One region of the Nocardioides sp. NBC_00368 genome, then DNA from elsewhere that is predicted to be linked to it. Evidence: predicted binding sites of a transcription regulator. Region 1 holds the regulator's gene; each other region holds the start of a gene.
What was found. The regulator LexA, encoded in region 1, represses DNA repair genes until DNA is damaged. The targets are predictions, from matches to a motif close to TCGAACANNTGTTCGA.
Positions count from the first base shown of each region.

Region 2: a site for LexA is predicted at 2,154-2,169, ahead of OG984_RS10655 (SAV_6107 family HEPN domain-containing protein). Genes of this name have one in related genera too.
Region 3: a site for LexA is predicted at 1,755-1,770, ahead of ruvC (crossover junction endodeoxyribonuclease RuvC). Genes of this name have one in related genera too.
Region 4: a site for LexA is predicted at 1,948-1,963, ahead of recA (recombinase RecA). Genes of this name have one in related genera too.

Region 1 covers NZ_CP107970.1:3,522,769-3,526,792, forward strand. Annotated here, with positions in the region: gene OG984_RS16765 (hypothetical protein) at 1-347, shown strand, start outside; gene OG984_RS16770 (LysM peptidoglycan-binding domain-containing protein) at 468-845, opposite strand; gene lexA (transcriptional repressor LexA) at 1,026-1,793, shown strand; gene OG984_RS16780 (alkaline phosphatase D family protein) at 1,891-3,576, shown strand; gene OG984_RS16785 (MXAN_6640 family putative metalloprotease) at 3,651-4,024, shown strand, end outside.
Region 2 covers NZ_CP107970.1:2,238,774-2,242,797, forward strand. Annotated here, with positions in the region: gene dinB (DNA polymerase IV) at 1-698, opposite strand, end outside; gene OG984_RS10650 (methyltransferase domain-containing protein) at 858-1,583, opposite strand; gene OG984_RS10655 (SAV_6107 family HEPN domain-containing protein) at 1,621-2,082, opposite strand; gene OG984_RS10660 (hypothetical protein) at 2,253-2,846, opposite strand; gene OG984_RS10665 (DUF4126 domain-containing protein) at 3,091-3,723, shown strand; gene OG984_RS10670 (phytoene desaturase family protein) at 3,720-4,024, shown strand, end outside.
Region 3 covers NZ_CP107970.1:839,557-843,580, reverse strand. Annotated here, with positions in the region: gene ruvB (Holliday junction branch migration DNA helicase RuvB) at 1-558, opposite strand, end outside; gene ruvA (Holliday junction branch migration protein RuvA) at 565-1,167, opposite strand; gene ruvC (crossover junction endodeoxyribonuclease RuvC) at 1,168-1,716, opposite strand; gene OG984_RS03880 (DUF6458 family protein) at 1,864-2,106, opposite strand; gene OG984_RS03875 (YebC/PmpR family DNA-binding transcriptional regulator) at 2,224-2,991, opposite strand; gene pdxT (pyridoxal 5'-phosphate synthase glutaminase subunit PdxT) at 3,112-3,684, opposite strand; gene pdxS (pyridoxal 5'-phosphate synthase lyase subunit PdxS) at 3,681-4,024, opposite strand, start outside.
Region 4 covers NZ_CP107970.1:440,928-444,951, forward strand. Annotated here, with positions in the region: gene OG984_RS02075 (DUF305 domain-containing protein) at 1-521, opposite strand, end outside; gene OG984_RS02080 (DUF6153 family protein) at 615-1,055, opposite strand; gene OG984_RS02085 (DUF4396 domain-containing protein) at 1,186-1,908, shown strand; gene recA (recombinase RecA) at 2,146-3,195, shown strand; gene OG984_RS02095 (regulatory protein RecX) at 3,255-3,965, shown strand; gene OG984_RS02100 (phosphoribosyltransferase) at 3,962-4,024, shown strand, end outside.

The DNA of each region.
Region 1 (4,024 bases):
CGAGCACCCCGCCCTACTACACGAGCCCGCCGACCCCGGCTTCCACGCCGACGAGCTCCCCGGCGTACGGCTCTCAGGGCTACGGCACGGACAGCTACCCCACCCAGCAGGCCGGCTCGTCCCAGTATCAGTCCGGCGCCTACCAGGCTCCGACCAGCTACGGCCAGACCGGCTCGAGGGCTCGGCTGACCCAGGATCCCGCAGCGACGCAGGCGATGCCCACCCAGCGGCAGCCCCAGGAACCGCCGGCCGCCCAGCCGGACGACGAGTGGCCACCGCGTCACACCACCCGCAACAAGCAGTGGCCGCCACCCGAGCCGGACACCCCCTACCGCGGGCGTCACTGACGACGACCGCCAGGACAGCGAGAGTGCTGCAGACGCTTCCCATCGTCTGCAGCACTCTCACTTTTTCCCCGGTTGCCGGCCGCCAGGGTCGAAGGAGCAGCCGGACATCTGTCGGCGCCTCTACGGCGCGGTCGGAACGATCAGGGTCTGCCCGGACACGAGCATCGAGGACTCGAGACTGTTGAGCTCTTTGATCCTCTGCTCCATCTCCCGAATCGAAGCGTCGGTCCCGGCGACCGCTTCCGCGGAGATGTCCCAGAGCGTGTCGCCATCACCGACGACCATCGTGTGGGCGGCGGGGGCGGGGCTTTTGTCGGCATCACCGTCCACCGCGAAGGCCACTCGCGCCCCGACGAACGCGATCGCGAAGAGCACGACGAGCGCGAAGGCGAACACGACGATCCGCCCACGACGGGTGAGCCGCACCGTCGAGCGACGCACCTCCCGCACGGGCCGGGGCGGCTCGGCTACGGGCAGCACATAGACGGTTGCACTCATCACGGCCTCCAGTTCACAAGTCTCTCGATCACGTGTTCGATCGAGCACATGTTCGAAGGTAGATCACGTGTTCGAACAACGCAAGTAGCGACGCCAAGAATTTTCGAACGCCGACACGCACTTCGAACGAGATCGAACAGATGTTTGATGTCGTGGTGCCAGAGGGACTAATGTGATGACATGACCACGCAGAAGACAGGCACCGGATCAGGCGGTTCGAAGAAGAGCCGCGTCCGCGAGCTGCCCGACGGGCCGCCGGACGCGACCGGGCTCACGCCGCGTCAGCAGCGCATCCTCGCTCACCTGCGCGACAGCATCGAGCAGCGCGGCTACCCGCCCAGCATGCGCGAGATCGGCGCCGCCGTCGGGCTGACCAGCACCAGCAGCGTCGCCCACCAGCTGCGCGCGCTGGAGCAGCGTGGTCTGATCCGCAAGGACCCGAAGCGACCCCGTGCCCTCGAGGTCTTCCTCCCCGAGGTGATGGCCCACCGCAAGGCCATGTCCGGCGAGGAGACCGAGCCGGCGATCGCGGCCGAGGCCGTCGTCAACCCCAACCCCGACGCCGCCATGGTTCCCCTGGTCGGTCGGATCGCGGCCGGTGGCCCGATCCTGGCCGAGGAGACCTCGAGCCAGCAGAGCGTCGAGGACGTCTTCCCGCTGCCCAAGCAGCTGGTCGGCAACGGCGACCTCTTCCTGCTCTCGGTCTCCGGTGACTCGATGGTCGACGCGGCGATCTGCGACGGCGACTTCGTGGTCGTGCGCCAGCAGCCGACCGCGGAGAACGGCGAGATCGTGGCCGCGCTGATCGACGGCGAGGCGACGGTCAAGACGCTCTCCCGCAAGGACGGCAAGGTCTGGCTGCTGCCGCACAACGCGGCGTACGAGCCGATCGACGGCACCCACGCGACGATCCTCGGCAAGGTGACGGCGGTCCTGCGCAGCCTCTGAGTCCTCCGCCACACCTCTCGGAACCAGTCCGGGAACACTGCGTGAAATCCAGCCGCCGGCCCATGACAGGGCCGGCGGCTGCGTCGTTCCATACGGCGTGACCCAGAGCAGCACGCCCCAGACGCAGATCGACCGCCGCACCCTCATCGCCGCCGGGCTGGCCACCGCCGCAGGAGCCGGGGTCGTGGCCCTGCCGGCGCCCGCCGAGGCGGCGGGAACCACACTCAACCACTTCCAGCACGGCGTCGCCTCCGGCGACCCACTCCCGGATCGTGTGGTCATCTGGACCCGGATCACGCCCACCGCCGAGGCGACTCCGGGGTCCGGCCTGGGCGAGGAGATCCTGGTCCGCTGGGAGGTTTCGCCGACCGCGGATTTCAGCCGGGTCATCGCGAAGGGCTCCCACCAGACCGGACCCGAGCGCGACCACACCGTGAAGCTCGACGTCACCGGCCTCTCCCCCGAGAGCTGGTACTTCTACCGCTTCACCTACAACGGCCGGACCAGCCGCGTCGGTCGCACCCGCACCGCTCCGGCCGCGGACGCGACCCCGGACAACGTACGTTTCGGGGTGGTCTCCTGCTCCAACCTGCAGGCCGGCTGGTTCGCCGCCTACCGCCACCTCGCCGGGCGTGACGACCTGCACGCGATCCTCCATCTGGGCGACTACCTCTACGAGTACGGTCCCGGTGAGTACGGCTACGGCATGGCCAACGAGGACATCCGCCCGCACGAGCCGGCCCACGAGATGCACACCCTGGCCGACTACCGGATCCGGCACGCGCAGTACAAGCGCGACGCCGACCTCGCCGACGCCCACGCACACCTGCCGTGGATCGTGACCTGGGACGACCACGAGTCGGCCAACGACGCCTGGCTGCTGGGTGCGGAGAACAACGAGCCCGGCGAGTACGACTGGATCGAGCGCAAGACCAACGCCAACCAGGCCTACGACGAGTGGATGCCGCTACGTGTCGACGGCACTGCCGTCGTCGAGACCGGTGGCCACCTCCACGACCGCATCTACCGGCGGCTGAGGTTCGGCACCCTGCTCGAGCTGAGCATGCTCGACCTGCGCTCCTACCGCTCCGAGCAGGTCGCCCGAACCGATCTGGCCGGCGTCGACGACCCCGACCGTACGATCACCGGCGACGAGCAGCTGGAATGGCTCAAGGAGGGGCTGCTCACCGACGCCCGGTGGAAGATCGTCGGCAACCCCGTCATGATCGCGCCGGTCACGTTCGCGGCCCTCCCGAAGAGCCTGGTCAGCCCGGTCAACGACGTCACCGGGCTACTCCCCGACAACGGCATCGCCTACAACGTCGACCAGTGGGACGGCTACACCGCGGACCGCACCGAGCTCTTCGAGCACATCCGCAACAACGCGATCACGGACACGGTCTTCGTCACCGGCGACATCCACTCGGCGTGGGCCTGCGACCTGCCGTACGACTCCGCCGTCTACCCGCTCGGCAGGACCGCCGGCGTCGAGTTCGTCGCCACCTCGGTGACCTCGAACAACCTCAAGGACATCCTCGGCGCTCCGCGCCGCACGGTGAGCGTGACGGTCGAGAACATCATCAGGACCGCCAACCGCCACGTCCGCTACCTCAACTTCGACGACCACGGCTTCTCGGTCCTCGACGTGACCCGCAACCGGGCCCAGATGGACTGGTACGTCATCGTCGAACGCAAGGACGCCAGGACCACGGCCACCTGGGCCAGGTCGTACGCCACCGCGACCGGGAGCAACCGGCTCCATCACGTCACCGAGCCCGTCTAGGCGTTTCACTGGTGTGGCCGAGTCGTTGTGCCCTTAGACTGCCCTGGTCTGCCTTCCCGAACGTCTGGTATCTCATGCGAAACATTGCCCGCCGGATCAACCGCAAACAACGCTCCTTCGTCTTGATCGCAGGGATGGTAGTGGCCACCTTCGCCGCCACCATGCCCGCAACCGGGTCGACCCCGGCGAGCTCGGTGCGGACCGGCGGTGACACCAGCGCCGCGCAGCCGGTGACCGAGGAGGAGGCCCGGGAGGCTCTCGCCGAGGCCAAGAAGGTCAAGCGCAACCAGTCGGTCCGCGGCGCCCGCCAGGTCGTGCCGGGTCGGCACGTCGCCGGCCGGCCCGACGCGACCATCGCGCTGACGAACCTGTGGAACGCCAAGGACGCCCTGGACGGTTCCAACCAGAAGGCCGCGCGCGAGCTGCTCGCCCGCCCGCGCACCGCGAC
Region 2 (4,024 bases), 1.3 Mb from region 1:
AGCCGGTGCAGGTGGCCGCCGAGGCGTGGACCGAGGATCTGGTGGAGCGTCGGGACGGGAGTGCGGGCGATGTCGCCGACCGTCTCGAAGCCGAGCCGCCGAAGCCGGTTGCGCGTGCTCGGCCCGACGCCGTAGAGCTCCCCGACGTCGAGCGGGTGCAGGAATCCGGGGATGTCCTCCGGCCGCACGACCACCACCCCGTCGGGCTTCGCCTTGCGGCTGCCGACCTTGGCCACGCTCGGCGTCGGCGCGACGCCGACCGAGCAGGTGATGCTCAGCTCCTCGGCGATCTGGCGCCGGATCCGCTGGGCGATGCTCTCCGGGCTCCCGAAGAGCCTGGTCGCCCCGCTGACGTCGAGGAACGCCTCGTCGACGCTCACCACCTCCACCAGCGGGGTGGCGCGGCGGAAGATCTCGCGGACCTGCTTGGAGACCTCGGCGACCTCCCCGAAGTCGAGACGGACCGAGACGAGCTGCGGGCACAGGCGCCTCGCCATCGAGCCGGGCATCGCGGCACGTATGCCGTAGGCCCGCGCCGGGTAGTTGGCGCAGGTCACCACGCCTCGCGCATGCCCGCCCACCACCACCGGCTGGTCCCAGAGGTCGGGCTGGTGCCGGATCGCCACCGAGACGAAGAAGGCGTCCATGTCGACATGGAGGATCGGGGTGACCTCCGGAGCGCCAGCGGAGGAGGTCACCCCGATCCTCCGAGGACGCGGACCAGCGCTGACTCGGCGCAAATGTCACGCCGGAGCGCTAGCGGAGGTGGGACCTTTGCGCCGCGTCGGCGCCCGTGGGCGAAGCGAAGCGAGCCGTCAGCGAAGCGAAGCGAGCCGAATGCGAAGCGAAGCGAGCCCTCAGCGAAGCGAAGCGAGCAAATGCACCTGCGACGCGAACGGCAGGTAGTCCGGCCGCGTGGAGACGGCCTGCTCGAGATCGACCAGCGCATTGGTCGCACCAGGCTCGACATCGAGCAGCGACCCCGGAACATGATCGACGAAGACACGTACGCCACGGACGTCCGTGACCTCGAAGCCCGCCGCGTCCAGCAGCCGGGTGACCTCGTCGAGAGCGAACCGGCGACCGGAGCGGCCCTGCGGCGCGGTGTCGTCGAGCAGCTCGGCGGCCTGAGCGAAGTGGCCGGCCAGGGCACGCGAGAGGACGGCGGCGGTGCGCTGGGAGACCAGCAGGCTGAGGGTGCCGCCGGGGCGGAGCACCTCGCGGATCCCCGCCAGTGCGTCCTCCGGGTCGGGGACGACCTCGAGGACGCCGTGGCAGAGCACCAGGTCGGCACCGCCCGGGTCGGCGACGTCGGAGAGGGCGGCCAGGTCACCCTGGCGTGCGTCGACGGTGACGCCGGCCTCGCGGGCACGGCGGTCGAGGGCTGCCAGCGCGTCCGGGCTGGGGTCGACGACGGTGACCCGGTGACCGAGCCCGGCGATGCGTACGGCTGAGGTTCCGGTGCCTCCGCCGATGTCGAGGACGTCGAGCGAGCCGGAGGCCAGGACCGGGTCGAGCGCGTCCCAGACGGCGACGGTCCGGGCGCCTGCCCGACGACTGGTTGATGCGGAGCCAGCTGCCATGGGGCCAAGCGTAGGCCCTGATCCCACCTCACCTGAATCAGCCCACGAGGCGGTCGTGACGCAGGCGGGTGACCTGGGAGGTGTGGGCCATCAGCCCGAGGGACTCCTCGACCACAGCGAGGAAGCGGTCGGCGTCGCGCACCTGCTCATCGGCCTCCTCGGCGGTGACCGCTCGGATGGAGCCGGCCTCCGCGGCGGCGCGCTTGGCGGCGCCCGCGGCGAAGTATTCCGCCCACACGGAGAGCTCGGGCGCGACCTTCTTGAGACGGACCCAGGCGTTCCAGGGACGACGGCGGCCGGCCCGGGTCGCGGCCTCGACCGGATCGGTGCGGGCGGCGATCAGCGCTGCGGCGGCCTGGAGGGCGGCGACATGCGCCATGGCGTACCTGCTCGGCACGTCGTCGGCCGCGATGGCCTCCGAGAGAGACTCGGTGGCGCGGAAGAGGTAGCTGTGAGTCGTCGCCGGCAGCAGATGCATCGGGTCGTCCTTCTCGCTCAAGGTCGACCCCGCAGTGGACGGCTCCGGCGGGCGTCGGGGGTCGAGGACGACGCCCGCCAGAGCCTGGTTGTTCGAACATTTGTTCGAACACGGGATCAAACTACACCCCGCCACCGACAGTCACAAGACGTTTCGGTGACGGGGCGTGTCGAGGTGGTGCCGGTGGCCGCTCAGTCGTCGGCGACGGCGCCGCGGATCCGGTGCGGCGGGTGGATGTAGCGGGTGTTCGCGGGTAGCCACATGACCGCCAGCAGCCCGGCGGCGATGACGATCGCGATCCCGGTGAGCACGCTGATGATCACCGGCGGGCCGGTCAGGATGCCGCCGATGCTGGCGACCGCGGAGATGAACACCAGGAACGTGATCGTGATCCGGGCCCACTCGAAGCCGTTGCGGAGGAAGACCGCGAGCACCCCCATCATGATGGCCATCACCCCGAACAGCGTGATCGCGGGGGCGATGAAGGCCGGCGCGCTGACCCGGTTGTCGGTCGGCGGGTTGATCAGGGCGTCGAGGCCCTCGGTCTCCAGGATGCGCTTGGCCGAGGGGTTGCCCTCCGCCCAGGCGCGCACGAGGTCGTCGGAGCGCAGCACCATCACCACGACCACGACCGCGCTGAAGGCGATCAGGCCGATGATCAGCCGGATCGCCCACGTCATCTCGCGCGGTACGGGCTCGGCAGCGAGCGCTGCCACCTCGAAAGCGACCTCCGGGCCCTCGCTCACGACCACACCTTCGTTCTCGTCGGGTGTCGTCATGGTCATCCGGTCTCCTTGCGACGTGGGGGTTCAGTCTCCGTTGATCAGCCCATTCTGCCGTACGGGGTGCAACGTAGGTAAATACGGATCGCGTGCGCTCGGTCTCGGGCCGACGCGACTCGGTCTCGACACGCTTCGCGGCTTCGCAAGCTCAGTCGCTGCGCTCGCTCGACCTCCTCCCGTTGCGACCGCGCTCGTTCCTCGCGCGGTCGCAGGCTCGGATGTCGGTGGCGTAGGCCAAGATGTCCTCATGGAATCTCTAGCGCTGACCTTCTCCAGTGGGTGGGCCAGTGGCATCAACGCCTACCTGGTCGTGCTGGTGCTCGGCGTCGTGCAGCGTACGACGGGGGCCGAGGCGATCCCGGACGTGCTCGGCACGTGGCCGGTGCTGGCCGCCGCGGGGCTGATGTACGCGATCGAGTTCGTCGCCGACAAGGTGCCCTACGTCGACTCGACCTGGGACTCGATCTCCACGGTGATCCGACCCACCATCGGCGCGGTGATCGGCGTCCTGCTCGCCGGTGAGGCCGACTCGCTCAACGAGGCCGTCGGCGGCGTGGTGGGCGGCACGACGGCGCTCATGTCCCATCTGGTCAAGGCCAGCGAGCGGCTGGCGGTCAACACCTCCCCCGAGCCGGTCTCCAACTCGGTGGTCAGCGTGGTCGAGGACGGCCTCGTCCTCGGTGTGGTCTGGTTCGCCACCGAGCACCCGCTGGCCGCGGCGGGCGTCGCCGCGGTGCTGTTGGTGGCCGGGCTGGTGCTGGTCTATCTCATCGTCCGGGCCGTTCGCGGTGGCTGGCGCAAGCTGACCCGACGCGGACGACGCGGCGCCCCACCGGACGGGCCCTCCGGCGGTGACACCTTGCCCTACCCGGTCCAGTGACGAGCATCGTCGTCCTCGGGGGCGGGTACGCCGGGATGGCCAGCGCCGCCAGGCTGGCCAAGCTCGGCCACTCGGTGACCCTGCTCGAGGCCTCCGGACAGCTCGGCGGCGCCCTGGTGCCGGTGCGCGAGGAGGGGTTCACCTGGGACGCCTCGGCGACCTCGACGCTGCTGCCCGCGGTGATGCGCGACCTGTTCCGCAAGTCCGGGCGGCCCGCGGAGCGTGAGCTCGAGCTGGTGCCGATGGACGTGGTCCGCGAGCACCGGTTCGCCGACAAGACCTCGGTCACGGTGCCGGGCGG
Region 3 (4,024 bases), 2.7 Mb from region 1:
CAGCGGGCCCGGGAGGAGGCCGGCCCGGGTGGTCGCGCCGACCAGCGTGAACGGCGGCAGGTCGATCGGGATCGCGGTCGCACCCGGGCCCTTGCCGATGACGACGTCGACCCGGAAGTCCTCCATCGCCAGGTAGAGCATCTCCTCGGCGGGGCGGCTCATCCGGTGGATCTCGTCGACGAAGAGCACCTCGCCCTCGTTGAGCCCGCTCAGGATGGCGGCGAGGTCGCCGGCGTGGGTGATCGCGGGGCCGGAGGTGATCCGCAGCGGCGCCGACATCTCGGCGGCGATGATCATCGCGAGGGTGGTCTTGCCGAGGCCAGGAGGCCCGGACAGGAGTACGTGGTCAGGTGCTCGCTCACGCTGCCGAGCCGCCTCCAGGACGAGACTGAGCTGCTCGCGGACGCGTTGCTGGCCGATCAGCTCGTCGAGGCTCTTGGGGCGCAGCGCGGCCTCGACCGCCCGGTCGTCCCCGTCGGCCTCGGCGATGGTGAGCGAGGAGCTGTACCCATCAAAGCGGGAGTCCTCCTCGGCTGCGGTCAGGTCGTCCTCGTGCATGGGTCCTTATGCCTTCGAAAGGGTGCGCAGGGCGGCCCGCAGCAACAGCGAGATGTTGGCCTGGTCGCCGGCCTCGGGCTCGATCGCGGTGACCGCCTTGTCGGCGTCGCGGGCGTTGTAGCCCAGGCCGATGAGGGCCTCGGTGACCTGGTCGCGCCACGGCGCCGCGCCCGACTGGACGGCCGCGGGGGCCGAGGCGGTGCCCGTGGGCGCGCCGATCCGGTCCTTGAGCTCCAGGATCACCCGCTGGGCGCCCTTCTGACCGATGCCGGGGACCTTGGTCAGCGTCTTGGCGTCCTCGGTCGAGATGGCCAGCCGGATGCCGTCGGGCGAGAGGACCGCGAGCATCGCCTGGGCGAGCTTCGGGCCGACGCCGGAGGCGGTCTGGAGAAGCTCGAAGAGCGTGCGCTCGTCGGTGTCGGTGAACCCGAAGAGGGTCAGCGAGTCCTCGCGCACGACCAGGCTCGTCGGTAGGTGCGCCTCCTCGCCGGTGCGGAGCGTCGCCAGGGTGTTGGGCGTGCAGAGCAGCTCGATACCGATGCCGCCGACCTCGACGACGGCGGTGGAGAGACTGACGGCGGCGACCTTGCCGCGCACGGACGCGATCATCTACGGGACCCTTCTGTTGAGCACATCTGTTGAGCGCTTCCCGGCCGCGGCCACCGCGGCTTCGATGCGGTTCTGGGCGCCTCCGCGCCACTGGTGGGTGATGGCCAGCGCGAGCGCATCGGCGGCGTCGGCGGGCTTCGGCGGGGTCGGGAGCCGCAAGATCCGGGTCACCATCGCGGTCACCTGGGCCTTGTCGGCGCGGCCGTTGCCGGAGACGGCGGCCTTGACCTCGGACGGGGTGTGCAGGGCGACCGGGAGACCACGCCGGGCGGCACAGACCATGGCCAGACCGCTGGCCTGTGCCGTACCCATGATCGTGGAGACGTTCGAGCGCGCGAAGATCCGCTCGATCGCGACCGCATCGGGCCGGTGCTCCTCGATCCAGGCGTCGATCCCCTTCTCGATGCTCACCAGCCGCTCCCAGACGGGAAGGTCCGAGGAGGTGCGGATCACGCCGACGTCCACCATCGACAGCGGGCGGCCCAGCGAGCCGTCGACCACGCCCATCCCGCACCGGGTCAGGCCGGGGTCGATCCCAAGCACGCGCACTGGAGCACCTCTTCCACAACGACCGAGCTGGCCGGGTGTCGAACGTCTGTTCGCAGACTACCGGTCGGCTGCTGCCTCCGGGCTCGCGACACCCTCATCCAAGAGGATGCAACGTGCTCGGAGGTCCCGAGGTCGAGGCCTTCGTGCTCACAGGGTGTCGGTGCGTCGCTCCTCGACGGTCTCCGTACCGTCGGCGTGCCTCCGCCGCGCGACCGTGCGTGAGCGACCGCCGGTGTTCAGGGTCACTGCGGTCAGGATCAGCACCACGGCTCCGACAGCGGCCAGGATCCAGCCGATCAGGGTCAGATCGACCCCGCTGACCGAGACGTGCACAGCCAACGCCAGGACAAGTCCGACGACGAGCAGAATCGCTCCTACGCCGTATCCCATCGTGTACTCCTTCCGGTGCGAACCGGCCCTCGTGGCGGTTCGTGACCTTCCGGGTACCCAGCATCCGGTCCGAGAATGAGCCGTACGGCCCAGCTCGCAGCTCGACCAGCGCAGCGATCAGGCGTCGACGGTCTCCATGACCTCGTCGGGGACGTCGGCGTTGGAGAAGACGTTCTGCACGTCGTCGAGGTCGTCGACGGCGTCGATGAGCTTGAAGACCTTCTCGGCCGACGAGGCGTCGGCGACCGGGATGTCCATGCTCGCGACGAACTGGACCTCGGCGGAGTCGTAGTCGATCCCCGCGTCCTGGAGCGCGGTGCGGACCGCGACCACGTCGGAGGGGTCGGAGACGATCTCGAAGGACTCACCGAGGTCGTTGACGTCCTCGGCACCCGCGTCGAGGGTGGCCTCGAGCAGATCGTCCTCGGTGACCGTCTTCCCCTCCTGCGCCTTGGCCACCACGACGACGCCCTTGCGGTCGAAGAGGCGCGAGACCGAGCCCGGGTCGGCCATGGTGCCGCCGTTGCGGGTGACCGCGGTGCGGACCTCCATGGCCGCCCGGTTGCGGTTGTCGGTCAGACACTCGATGAGGAGAGCGACCCCCTGGGGGCCGTAGACCTCGTACATGATCGTGTCGTAGCTGACGCCGCCGCCGTCGAGCCCACCGCCGCGCTTGACCGCGCGGTCGATGTTGTCGTTGGGGACCGACTGCTTCTTGGCCTTCTGGATGGCGTCGTAGAGCGTCGGGTTTCCGGCCGGGTCGGGACCGCCGGTCTTGGCCGCGATCTCGATCGTCTTGATGAGCTTGGCGAAGAGCTTGCCGCGCTTGGCGTCGATCGCCGCCTTCTTGTGCTTGGTCGTTGCCCACTTTGAGTGGCCGCTCATCGTTGAACCGTCCTTTGCCCCACGTCGTCGTCTCTGCTTGTCGAGCCGCCACCGGCTCCGTTGTCTTTTCGGGTCACAGGGCAGCAGACCCCCATCTTAACTACGTGGCGTGCCGCACCGTCAGCAGCAGGTGTCCAGGAACAGCCGGTGCAGCCGGTCGTCGGCGTTGACCTCGGGGTGGAAGCTGGTGGCCATCAGCTGGTTCTGACGTACGGCGACGGGGTGACCCTCGACGCTCGCCAGCACCTCGACACCGTCGCCGATCTCCTCGACCCAGGGCGCCCGGATGAAGACGCCGTGGACCGTGCCGTCGAGGCCGGTGACCTCCAGGTCGGTCTCGAACGACTCGGTCTGCCGCCCGAAGGCGTTGCGCCGCACCGTCATGTCGAGCCCGCCGATGGTCTCCTGGCCTTCCGCCCCGTCGAGGAGGCGGTCGGCCAGGAGCACCATGCCCGCACAGGTGCCGAGTGCCGACATCCCGGTGCGGACCCGCTCGCGGAGCGGGTCGAGAAGCTCGAACGTACGAGCCAGGCGCCACATCGCCGTCGACTCGCCGCCGGGGATGACGAGAGCGTCGCACGCGTCGAGCTCCTCCCTCCGCCGCACGGAGGTGCCCTTCACCCCCAGCCGGTCGAGGGCGGCGAGGTGCTCGCGGACGTCGCCCTGGAGGGCGAGTACGCCGACCGTGGTCACCAGCCGCGCTCCGCGAACTGGATCGACCGGGCGGGCTCGTCGACGTTGATGCCGACCATCGCCTCGCCGAGACCGCGGGAGACCTTGGCGATGACGTCGGGGTCGTCGTGGAAGGTGGTCGCCTTGACGATCGCCTCGGCGCGCTGGGCCGGGTTGCCGGACTTGAAGATGCCGGAGCCGACGAAGACGCCCTCGGCGCCGAGCTGCATCATCATCGCGGCGTCGGCCGGGGTCGCGATGCCGCCGGCGGTGAACAGGACCACGGGGAGTTTGCCGTTCTCGGCGACCTCCTTGACGAGCTCGTAGGGGGCCTGGAGATCCTTGGCCGCCACGTAGAGCT
Region 4 (4,024 bases), 3.1 Mb from region 1:
GCACCCTCGTGGTGCTCGATCATCATCTCCAGCCACATGTCCTGGAACTCGGCGTCAGAAGCGCTCTCCAGGGCGTCCATGTCCTCGGCGGACATCATCCCGGGCATGTCGGCGTCCATGCCCTCCATCGAGTCGGACATGCTGCTGTCCTCGTCGCCGTGGCCCTCGTGACCGCCGTTGACGTGGTCGCGCATCGTCGAGGGCACCTCCTCGCCCCACTCCTGGAGCCAGGACGACATGGTCTCGATCTCGGGGCTCTGGGCTGCCCGGATCTCATCGGCCAGCTCCTGGACCTCGGGGTCGAGCTTACGATCCATGGTCAGGTCGACCATCGCCATCGCCTGGGCGTGATGCTGGATCATGTCGGTCGCGAAGGCGACGTCGGCCTTGTTGTGCTCGGTCTCCGAGAGCTTCTGCGGGGCCTCGGCCTCCTCGCCGCCGCCGCAGCCGGACAGGGTCAGAAGCACGGCCAGGCCGGTGGCGACCCAGGTCGCGCGGATGAGAGGACGTTGCGTACGCATCTGTTGTTTCTCCTTGTCATGTGCTGTTTCCGGGCGTCGTCGACCCACCTGCCGAACCGGGTGCGTCCCGGTCGCGGGTGGATCAGGGCCCGCTCAGCACCTGATGACGGAGAACTCCCACTCCGGCGGTGGCCCGGTCGCCGAACGGCTGACGAGGAGCACGGGCCCGGCCGTACGGGCCCGGCGGCGTGCCCGGGGGGACCACCAGGCCGCCGTACGTCGCCACAGCCCGCTCAGGAGCAGCGCGCCGGCAGCGAGCAGGAACGCCGCGCAGAGCATCATCGCGGTGTGCCCGTCGTCGCCGGGCTGCCCGGTGTGGCCGGCGGCTCCGTGGTCGGCATGGTCGAGGGCGTGCGTGTGCCCCACGTGGGCGGCGGGCAGGCGCAGCGTGGCGTGCTCGCCGTCGGTGCGGGTGCCGTGCAGACTCAGCGCATGCATGCCCAGCAGGCCGGCAACCGTGATCAGCACCGCCGCCAGCAGACCGGTGCGTGCGGCCGACCGGGTCGTCCGCTGTCGTCGTGCTGCCGTCCACACAACGCACACCCTAAGGAGTCGCGTGCGGTTGGACAAAGCGGGCGTGCGGGGTGGATATCGCTTGCGACCGTATACCCCCATGGGGTATGAATTGCCTGTAGGCAGACGAACGATCGAGCAAGGGAGCGACATGAAGTCGCATGACGAGCACGTGCAGGCCGGACATGAGCACTCGATGCACGAGGGTCACGGCGAGCACGCCGAGCACGCCGACCACTCGGCACACTCCGGGCACGGCGGCCACGGTGGGGGCGGCGTGAACGCGATGGCCGCCAGCGCGACGCTGCACTGCCTCACCGGGTGCGCGATCGGCGAGATCGCCGGCCTGATGATCGGCACCGCGATCGGCCTCAGCGCGGGGTGGACGATCGCCCTGGCCGTCACCCTGGCGTTCTTCTTCGGCTACGCCCTCTCGACCCTGCCGCTGCTGAAGTCGGGCCTGGCCCTCGGCGCGGCGCTCAGTGTCGTGCTCGCGGCCGACACGCTCTCGATCGCGACCATGGAGCTGGTCGACAACCTGGTCATGGCACTCATCCCGGGGGCGATGGAGGCCGGGCTGGTCAACGTCGTGTTCTGGGTCGGGATGATGATCGCGCTGACGGTCGCCTTCGTGGCCGCTTTCCCGGTCAACCGTTACCTGCTGCAGCGGGGCAAGGGGCACGCGCTGACGCACGAGTACCACGGCGCCGAGCCGGTCCAGCAGGGCTTCCGTCGCTTCATCCCGGCGTTCTCGAGCGGCGCCCTGGCGGCCGCGATCTTCACCTTCATGCTCGGCGGTCTCTCGGTCTCCATCGCCGACGAGCTCGGCAGCGACCCGGCTCCCGCCGAGCAGATGGAGATGCAGGGCCACTGAGGGTCCGGCGGCCCCGACACGCCCGAACAGGTGTTCACATCGAACGCTTGTTCGGGCTAGTGTGGGTTCCAGGTGGAGCGTGGTTCGTGCTTTGCGAGGGGTCGTGAAACACCGTGCCGGAGGGTCCCGTTCAGAAACTGTCGGTGGTCCCGTCTAGCGTCTGCCTTGATGACGACGAAGACACGTGGACAAGCGGCAGGCAGGGGCAAGAAATCTGCTCCTCAGGAAGGAAAGAACATGGCGGCAGGTGATCGCGAGAAGGCATTGGATGCCGCTCTCGCCAACATCGAAAGGCAGTTCGGCAAGGGCTCGGTCATGCGGCTGGGCGACGAGACCCGGGCTCCCCTGGAGGTGATCCCGACCGGCTCGATCGCGCTCGACGTGGCGCTGGGCCTGGGTGGTCTGCCTCGCGGCCGGGTCGTGGAGATCTACGGTCCGGAGTCGTCGGGTAAGACGACGGTGGCCCTCCACTCGGTCGCCAGCGCGCAGCGCGCCGGTGGCATCGTGGCCTTCATCGACGCCGAGCACGCCCTCGACCCGGAATACGCGAAGAACCTCGGCGTCGACACCGACGCCCTGCTGGTCTCCCAGCCCGACTCCGGTGAGCAGGCCCTGGAGATCGCCGACATGCTGATCCGCTCGGGTGCGCTCGACCTGATCGTCATCGACTCCGTCGCGGCGCTGGTGCCGCGGGCCGAGATCGAGGGCGAGATGGGCGACAGCCACGTCGGTCTGCAGGCGCGACTGATGAGCCAGGCGCTGCGGAAGATGACCTCGGCGCTCAACAACTCGGGCACGACGGCGATCTTCATCAACCAGCTGCGCGAGAAGATCGGCGTGATGTTCGGCTCGCCCGAGACCACGACCGGTGGTCGCGCGCTGAAGTTCTACTCCTCGGTGCGACTCGACGTGCGCCGGATCGAGACGCTCAAGGACGGCACCGACATGGTCGGCAACCGCACCCGCGTCAAGGTCGTGAAGAACAAGGTGGCCCCGCCGTTCAAGCAGGCCGAGTTCGACATCATGTACGGGAAGGGCATCTCCCGCGAGGGCGGCCTGATCGACGTCGGTGTCGAGGCGGGCCTGGTCCGCAAGGCCGGCGCTTGGTACACCTACGAGGGCGACCAGCTCGGCCAGGGCAAGGAGAACTCCCGCAACTTCCTCAAGGACAACCCCGACCTGGCCAACGAGCTGGAGAAGCGGATCCTGGAGAAGCTCGGTGTCGTTCCGACCGTCGAGGCAGAGGCCACGCCCGCGGCCGAGCCCGCCGGTGTCGAGGACTTCTAGGCCCCTGAGCTCCCGTGGCTTCGTCCAAGCGTGACCGCTCGTCCACCCAGGACCCCTGGGTGGACGAGCGACCCGCGCCCGACTGGCTGGGCGACGTCACCCTCGGAGTCGAGGCCTGGGCAGGCAAAGCCCCCTCGGCCGAACCGTCGCCCCCGTCGGACGACGGATCGAGCGTTGGATCGAGCCTGTCGAGATCACCAACACGGTCGCGTCGGCGACAGAGCCGCCCCGCGGACCCCGCGGACCCCAAGAACGATCCCGAGCCCGACCACGAGGCGATCGCCCGCAAGATCCTCCTCGACGCCCTGACGGGCCAGGCGCGCAGCCGCAAGGAGCTCGCCGACAAGCTCGAGAAGAAGGAGGTCCCGGCCGCCCTCGCGACGCGGCTGCTGGACCGCTTCGAAGAGGTCGGCCTGATCGACGACGAGGCCTTCGCCAAGGCCTGGATCGCCAGCCGGCAGCCCGGAAAGGGCCTGGCGCGCCGGGCGCTCGCCCAGGAGCTCCGCCGCAAGGGGATCGATGACGACGTGGCCCGTGAGGCGCTCGACGAGATCGACCCGAACGACGAGCGTGAGGCCGGCCGGCGGATGGTCCGGCGCAAGCTGCGCTCGCTGGAGCGCTTCGACGACCAGACCAAGACCCGGCGCCTGGTCGGGATGCTCGCCCGCAAGGGATACGGCGCCGGTGTGGCCTACGGCATCGTTCGCGAGGAGCTCGCTCTCGCCGATGAAGATGACGCTGGTGGTCTCGTGTCAGAATCCGATCTGTGAGTGAGCAGCAAGAGCGCGAGATCCTGACCTACGAACTCTTCGGCACCGCGGTGCGCGAG